DNA from 2 places in the Bacillus sp. AFS053548 genome. Region 1 is predicted to be linked to the other one. Evidence: a T-box and tRNA genes for the amino acid it is inferred to sense, from the RefSeq annotation. Region 1 holds a T-box; the other holds one or more tRNA genes.

Region 1 (4,437 bases):
AGTAATTGAAGCATATTTAGGAAAAAGTGCAGTGACTACTGCATAGTGAAAGGAGTACGAAAAGATGACGCTATTACAATTAAAAGATATTAACTCTTTTTACGGTGGTATTCAAGCACTGAAAAATATTAACATTGAAGTAAATGAAGGTGAAATCGTAACATTAATTGGAAGTAACGGTGCGGGAAAATCTACTACTCTAAAAACGATTTGTGGCCAAGTTAAACCAAAATCTGGAACGCTGATTTATAAAGGTGAAGAAATTATAAAGCTACAATCTCATGAAATTGCCTTAAAAGGAATCGCCCATGTACCAGAAGGAAGAAGAATCTTTTCTAAATTAAGTGTAAAAGAAAATTTAGAGATGGGCGCTTTCTCAGTTAAAGATAAAAAACTAATCGCTGCACGCATGGAAATGGTATTTGATTATTTTCCAAGACTGAAAGAGCGTTTAAGCCAAAAAGGCGGTACGATGAGTGGAGGAGAACAACAAATGCTAGCGATAGGTAGAGGACTGATGATGGGACCATCATTACTAATGCTAGATGAGCCATCAATGGGTCTTGCCCCAATTATCGTTGAACAAATATTTGAAATCATTGAGCAACTAAACAAACAAGGAATGACAATCTTATTAGTCGAACAAAACGCATACCAAGCATTACAAATTGCTCACCGTGGCTATGTAATTCAAACTGGAGAAATCCAAATGGTTGGTGAAGGTAAGACATTAATGAATAATGAAGAAGTGAAAAAAGCCTATTTAGCTTAATGATTCTGCAAATCAAAAATAGCTAAAGGAAAAAAGGGGATGTATCATAAGTCAGGTCAACTGACATGTGAACATCCCTTTTTTGATGTAAATGAGTGTAAAAATTATAGAGAGCGGGTATCTAGGAGGCACTGATCATTTTAAGTTTATTTTTCAGTCTTTTTTTTAAGAAAAATAGCAGATTTGAATTAATATTTAATTATATAAGAAGAAATATGCTATTTTTACACTCAATCGTATCTAAAATGATCTAATATTTCAGTGGAATACCTATACTGGTATAGGTACTTTTTTACGTTAATTGCAGATTCGCTGAATTTAATTGCAGATATGCTGAATTTAATTGCAGATATGCTGAATTTAATTGCAGATATGCTGATTTTAATTGCAGATTCACTGATTTTATTTGCACTTCGCCATTCATTTGCAAGTTTTCAACGTTGTTTGCACTGATAGGTCTCTTATTTGCTGCTATCAAAGGCTTATTTGCAGTGCAGTCGGTCGGAAAATTACTACGATTTTCTCAACACTAATAAAAAGAGGGAACCCATATGGATTCCCTCATTAATATGAAATTATTATTTACTAGAAATAAATTCCGAAACTTTTAATTGTTCTTCACTTGACGCATTGTTAATTGAAGATTGAAGTGATTCCTCTAGTAAACTACGATTCTTGTAAAAATCTTCATGTTTACTATTATAATAGTACTTCACTGCTTCTAAATCTGAGAAAAACTCTTTTCCAAGCTTTAGAAGAAATGTTACTGGAAGTCCTTCGATCACTACTGTATTTACATTTTCAGAAATTTCATTTACCGTACTGTTTGAAGTTGAAATCATTTCCTCGTTTAATTCTTTAACAAGTAATTGTTCGAACCCTTTTATTTTATTGTTTCTTTTGTTCACGATTCGCTTTTTGTTTGTTTTTAATAAACGAATGGAATGATGTTTATCAAGCAATACTGCTGAACGTTTCTTTTTCTTTAGAAAAATGCTGCTACTCAAAACTAGCACTCCCTTCTGATAGTATAGTATATAAATAAAACAACTTTTCTATCATACCAAGTAATGCTCATACTGTAAAGGTTTTATCTTTACATGTTAATTCCCGAAAAATATTCAAAAAATTCACGGTATTTTTTTTAGCAAAATTGTTCATAATAATATTTGACTTAATCATTGTCACTTTGTTAAAATAAAAACATATTATTTATTACATATAACGTTGACGGAAAGAAGTACCTAAAGATTATTTTGACTAGCGAATTGAGGATAGTGTGAGCTCAATCAAAACCTTTAGCGAAAGGCATTCCTGAGTTAATTCTTAAAGTGGACAATTTTTTTAATTGTCAACTAGGGTGGAACCGCGGGTGCATATACAGCTCTCGTCCCTAGGCAGAAAATGCCTAAGGATGAGAGCTTTTTTATTTCATTCTTGCATTTTCAAAAAACAATTGAAAATTGGAGGCAGATGAAATGTCAGAAAAATCAATGGATGTCGTAGTAAGTCATGCTAAACACAGAGGATTTGTATTTCCAGGATCTGAAATTTACGGTGGTTTAGCAAATACGTGGGATTATGGTCCACTTGGTGTTGAATTAAAAAATAACGTGAAAAAAGCTTGGTGGAAAAAGTTTGTTCAACAAAGTCCATATAATGTTGGATTAGATGCTGCAATCTTAATGAATCCACGTACATGGGAAGCTTCAGGTCATATTGGTAACTTTAATGATCCAATGATTGATTGCAAAAATTGTAAAGCTCGTCATCGTGCAGATAAATTAATCGAAAATGCACTTGAAGAAAAAGGAATGGAAATTATCGTTGATGGTCTTCCATTTTCAGAAATGGCTAAACTAATTGAAGAACATAAAATTGCTTGTCCTGATTGTGGTAGCCATGATTTTACAGATATTCGTCAATTTAACCTAATGTTTAAAACATTCCAAGGCGTTACTGAGTCAAGTACGAATGAAATTTTCTTACGTCCAGAAACAGCACAAGGTATATTCGTAAACTTTAAAAATGTTCAACGTACAATGAGAAAGAAAGTACCATTTGGTATAGCTCAAATTGGTAAAAGCTTCCGTAACGAAATTACACCGGGAAATTTCACATTCCGTACTCGTGAATTTGAACAAATGGAGCTTGAATTCTTCTGTAAACCAGGTGAAGAGTTAGAGTGGTATTCTTATTGGAAAGATACTGCTAATAAATGGCTTTTAGCTTTAGGTATTAATGAAGAAAATCTTCGTTTACGTGAACATAGTGCAGATGAATTATCACACTACAGTAACGCGACAACTGACTTTGAATATAAATTCCCATTTGGTTGGGGCGAATTATGGGGCATTGCGTCTCGTACAGATTATGATTTAAAACAACATATGGAATATTCAACAGAAGATTTCACATATCATGATCCAATTACAAATGATAAATACGTTCCATATTGTATCGAGCCATCATTAGGTGCAGATCGTGTTACATTAGCATTTTTAATTGATGCTTATGAAGAAGAAGCATTAGAAGATGGTACATCTCGTACAGTAATGCGTCTACATCCTGCATTAGCACCATATAAGGCAGCGATTTTACCATTATCAAAAAAATTATCAGAAAATGCACAAGAAGTATTTGCTTCTTTAGCAGAAGATTTCAATGTTGATTTCGATGAAACTGGTTCAATTGGTAAACGTTATAGACGTCAAGATGAAATCGGTACTCCATTCTGTATTACTTACGACTTCGAATCAATTGAAGATGGAAAAGTAACAGTTCGTGACCGTGACACGATGGAGCAAACTCGTGTTGCAATCAGTGAATTACAATCATTTTTAGCAAATAAAATTAAATTTTAATTTAGTTTTTTGAAATAAGGTGTCCTTTTGGACATCTTTTTTCATATATTTTACTAAAGCTTGTTTAAAGTTTAAGAAATTTACTAAAAATGGTAAAATGAAGGTATAAAATAAAGGAGGAGTTTAAATGAGGAGTTCAAATCCTATCTTAAATTCTGAACGATTAACGAAATCAAGGCATTCTGCTAAGGCTATGACGATCGGTGGGACAATTGGTAAAACAATTATTGCATTAATCTTACTTATCGCAACAGCGGGATACTCATTTTATCTAACGGCTACTGGAACATTTAATTCTAAAGTGTTTATTGGATGTTTAATCGTTGCATTCATTATTGGGTTAGTAACATCTTTTTCTCCTAGAATTGCACCGATTACTACACCTATTTATGCAGCAGTTGAAGGGATTCTAATTGGTAATATTTCAGCTGTATACGAAGCAACATATGGAATGATTGTCCTACAAGCGGTTCTATTAACAATTGCAATTATTGCAGGGACATTAATTTGTTATGCTACTGGACTAGTTAAAGTAACTCACCGTTTTAGATCAATTGTTTTCGGTTTAACAATCGGAGTGTTTATATTTTATTTACTAACGATGGTTCTTCAACTTTTCCATGTTCCAATTCCATATATCCATCAATCTGGTCCAATAGGAATATTTGTTAGTTTAGCGATACTTGTTATTGCTTCATTAAATCTATTCTTGGATTTTGATCTAATTACGACAAGTGTTAGACAAGGTGCTCCAAAAGAGTTCGAGTGGTATTGTGCTTTTGGTTTATTAGTAACAGTCAT
Region 2 (4,437 bases), on a different contig from region 1:
TGTAAATACAAAAAAATTGTAAGCCAGTGGTTAGGGAAAGATAATATTTAACTTTAAAAAAATGTTTTAAATTTAAACCTTGTACAAAAATTGTGATGATTTTTGTACAAGGTTTTTAATTTTATCTATAAATTACACTTAATAAGTAGAAATGAAATCACATTTTTGTCTATACTAGTATTTGGAAGATTTTGTAGGAGGAACGATCATGAAAAGAACAGATGGAAGATTAAATAATGAACTTAGACCCATAGAGATTATTACTCACTATACAAAGCATGCAGAAGGTTCTGTGCTGATCAGTATTGGTGATACGAAGGTAATTTGTAATGCAACAGTTGAGGACCGTGTACCGCCATTTTTGAGAAATAGTGGAAAAGGTTGGATTTCAGCTGAATATTCAATGTTACCTAGGGCTACTCAAGAGCGTACAATACGTGAATCATCTAAAGGTAAAGTTACTGGTCGAACAATGGAAATTCAACGTTTAATAGGAAGAGCGTTAAGAGCAGTAGTTGATTTAGAAGCACTTGGTGAAAAGACAATTTGGATCGATTGTGATGTAATTCAAGCAGATGGAGGAACAAGAACTACTTCAATTACTGGTGCATTTGTTGCGATGATGCTTGCTTTTGATAAATTAATTAAAATGGATAAATTGAAATCGTATCCTGTAAAAGATTATTTAGCAGCAACTTCGGTTGGTATTTTAGATGACCTTGGACCAGTACTAGATTTATATTATGTAGAAGATTCTGCTGCAAGTGTTGATATGAATATTATTATGACTGGAAAAGGACAGTTTGTTGAACTTCAAGGAACTGGTGAAGAAGCAACATTTTCAAGAGAAGAATTAAATGAGTTACTATCTTTAGGTGAATTAGGAATTAAATCTCTAATTGAAAAACAAAAAGAAGTGTTATTACAAGAAGGTATTAAATTTCAATAATCATTTCGAGGAGAGACTTTAAGGATGGAAACAATCATTATTGCGACAAATAATCAAGGTAAAGTGAAGGATTTTGAAGCACTTTTTAACCCGATGGGATTTCAAATTAAGTCTTTAAAAGACTTTCCTGATATTCAAGAAGTTGAAGAAACAGGAACTACATTTGAAGAAAATGCGATTTTAAAAGCTGAGTATTTAGCGAGTGAGTTACATACGCCAGTCATTGCAGATGACTCTGGTTTAATAGTGGATGCACTTGAAGGTAGACCAGGTGTTTATTCTGCTCGATATGCCGGATTACATAAAAGTGATGAAGATAATTTACAAAAAGTTTTAAGTGAACTAGTAGGAGTTTTTCCTGGAAAAAGAACTGCGCGATTTTATTGTGCTTTAGCTTTAGCGGTTCCAGGCAAAGAAACAATCACTGTTTATGGTACAGTTGAAGGGTATATTGCCAATGAAAAAAGAGGAACAAATGGTTTTGGCTACGATCCAATATTCTTTTTGCCAGAATTAGATAAAACGATGGCTGAATTAACAACAGATGAAAAAGGTGGCTTAAGTCATCGCGCTAATGCAATTAAATCATTAATGAGTGTAATAAATAAAGAAGATAAAGACTTTTTACTAAGAGGATCAAATTAATGAAAGTACTAATTGTAAGTGATAGCCATGGATTGACAAAACCATTGCAAGAAATCGCCGACCGATATCGTGACAGTGTAGATTTAATGATTCACTGTGGAGATTCAGAATTAGAAGTGAATGCTAAGGAACTAGAGGATTATAATGTTGTAAGAGGAAATTGTGATTTCAGAGGAGAATTCCCTGAAGAATTTATTCACCGTGGGAATGAATATACAATCTATGCAACACATGGTCATTTACATGGAATAAAACAGTCATTACAAAAGCTGTATTATCGTTGTAAAGAAGTTGGAGCAACAATTGCTTGTTTCGGTCACTCACATGTATTAGGAGCCGAAGTAATTGATGGTGTGCTTTTTATTAACCCTGGCAGCATTTTATTACCGAGAATGCGAAAAGAAAAGACTTATGCTATTCTTGAAATATTTGGTAAGAAAGCTAATGTTACTTTTTATAATACAGATGGAACGGAGCTTATAACAACTTCATTTGAATTATAATGAATAACAGGAGGTTAGTAGCTTATATGCTACTAACCTTATCTAAAAACAAAAAAATTTGGAGTACTAAAAGCCGGAAAACCCTAATAAACTAAGGTAATTATACAACTTTTAAATTTTTTCCTTTATTTTGGAAAAAAAGTTTTAAAATAGTGTTGACTTTAATTTGTATAGTGACTATAATAAAATATGTCGACAGGGTGATGTCGCAAAGAAATAAAAAAATAACAAATATGCGGGTGTAGTTTAATGGTAAAATAGAAGCCTTCCAAGCTTCGGTCGTGGGTTCGATTCCCATCACCCGCTCCATATGTCCTGGTAGCTCAGCAGGATAGAGCAACGGCCTTCTAAGCCGTCGGTCGGGGGTTCGAATCCCTCTCAGGACGTCCAAAAGACACTTGTTTTACGAAATGTAAAATAAGTGTCTTTTTTTGTGTTTTAACTACTTAGAAATAAAATGATGAATTACGTTTACTATATAAATTAGGATGGATTCCTATCATTTAATAGAAATCTTAGATCATCATAAAATTTATACTAGATATGTTATTCTAATATAAATAAAAGAGTGGAGTGATATAAATGAACGAAAAAGAATTTTGGAGCTTAATATCTAAAATGCATATTGTTGAAGAACCGTATGAATGGGTAATAAATCATTTAGCAAAACAATCAGAGGAAGAGATAGCTAGTTTTGAAATTCATTTTGAAACTTTTTTTTCCAAAGCGTATACCGCAAATCTTTTAGGAGCTGCATGGATCATTATGGATGGCTGTTCTGAGGATTCATTTGCACATTTTAGAGCTTGGTTAATCGGTCAAGGAGAACAAGTTTACAAGAAAACGTTAAATGACCCAGATTATTTAGCTGAATACATCTTTCCTATTTATGAAGAAGAAGGACTTACGCCAGAATTGGAAGATATGTTAGATCTAGCTTTACAAGCGTATACAATCAAGCGTAAGGGCGATGATGATTGGGATGATCAGTTGTGGAATGAGTTCAATTCACTAATTGAAAGCAAAGGCTATGATTATCCTGAACAACAATTAACGATCGATTGGAAGTCAAAAGACGAATTAAAACCTAAGTTTCCAAAGCTATGGAAAAGATTTGGTAATAAACCATTAGGGTGCTAAAGTTAAAAACTGTTTCATGCATACTTGTATCTTTAATATTTTAATTAATTTTAATTCATGATACACTTTTTCATAACTAGTTTGTGCAGGAAATAACAAATGTTAGGGGAGAGTAACATGGAAGACAATATTGTCTTTTTTCCTAAACTGAAGGATCGGATAATAAATTTAGGTAAAAAAGCATTAGAAGAAAAAAATTTTAGTAAAGCTTTAATGTTATGTGATCAATTAAAAGAAATGAATGAGCATAATTCTCAAACAGAGCTTGCTGCAGTCGCGTGTCTTTTAGAAGGGAATCGGGCCAGGGAAGCTAAGGAAAGATGTGAGGATTTAGTTTTCGGGCCATTTGAGAGTGATGAAGCAATTGAAGTATACATAAGCATTTTATTTCAATTAAAAGAATATGAAGAATTACAAAAAAATATAAAAAGACTACTCACCCAAAAACGGATTGATGAAAATCAGATGGATAAGTTTCAGGCGATGCTCTCATTATCAAAGAAAGTAATTTCAGATCGTGAAGGCATCAAGGGTGAAATTCTTAATTTACATATGATCGTTGAAAATTCTGAGCCGATTGATAAGCAACTTGAATTAATTAATGAATTAAGAGGTTTAGATTGTAATCTTGTTATCGATCAAATTAGCGAAATATTAAAAAGCACCAAAACAAATCCGTTAATTCAAAGTTTTATTTTGTTTATTTTACAAGAACAATCAATCGATAAAGATTTTGAACTTAACAAAGTAAACCAAAGGATGATTTGGAATACATCGGTTTCAGTCGATGAACATAAAATCTTTGTAGATGCTATATTAAAAAAATTAAGTGACGTATTAGAAAGTGAAGACCCTTCTGCTTTTGAAATCGCAAAAACACACTTCCAACACTTTATAACAATTTACTTCCCGTTTATCCCAATACCAGCGGATATAAATACATGGGCTGCTTGTTTTTATTGTATCGTCCAACAATTTTTTGATCGTAGTGTAGATGAAGAGGAACTAAAAGACTTATTTAATGTAGAATATTTTCCTGTGAAAAGTGCCATTGCTTTAGTAAAACGTTTTGAAGATGAAGGATACTTTACCATAAAATGAAATTGTTGGAAAAAACATAGATGTTCCATTTGGGCTTCTATGTTTTTTTTTATGTAAAAAAAGGTATTTTAAATTGATGGAAATGGCGATAATACCGAG

What was found. A T-box is a leader RNA that pairs with one kind of tRNA and senses whether it is charged. The one in region 1 lies ahead of CN946_RS08100 (glycine--tRNA ligase), so its partner is inferred to be a tRNA-Gly.
Region 2: it has a tRNA-Gly gene. The T-box ahead of CN946_RS08100 (glycine--tRNA ligase) is inferred to sense a tRNA for this amino acid. The anticodon was not compared.

What each region holds. Positions count from the first base shown of each region.
Region 1 is NZ_NUHI01000014.1:158,399-162,835, forward strand. It holds gene CN946_RS08085 (ABC transporter ATP-binding protein) at 1-46, shown strand, start outside; gene CN946_RS08090 (ABC transporter ATP-binding protein) at 65-772, shown strand; gene CN946_RS08095 (hypothetical protein) at 1,351-1,779, opposite strand; T-box leader at 1,991-2,170, shown strand; gene CN946_RS08100 (glycine--tRNA ligase) at 2,251-3,636, shown strand; gene CN946_RS08105 (Bax inhibitor-1/YccA family protein) at 3,764-4,437, shown strand, end outside.
Region 2 is NZ_NUHI01000008.1:53,837-58,273, forward strand. It holds gene CN946_RS05185 (GerMN domain-containing protein) at 1-22, shown strand, start outside; gene rph (ribonuclease PH) at 209-949, shown strand; gene CN946_RS05195 (XTP/dITP diphosphatase) at 974-1,594, shown strand; gene CN946_RS05200 (metallophosphoesterase family protein) at 1,594-2,097, shown strand; tRNA gene CN946_RS05205 (tRNA-Gly) at 2,333-2,406, shown strand; tRNA gene CN946_RS05210 (tRNA-Arg) at 2,410-2,483, shown strand; gene CN946_RS05215 (DUF4240 domain-containing protein) at 2,680-3,237, shown strand; gene CN946_RS05220 (hypothetical protein) at 3,355-4,338, shown strand.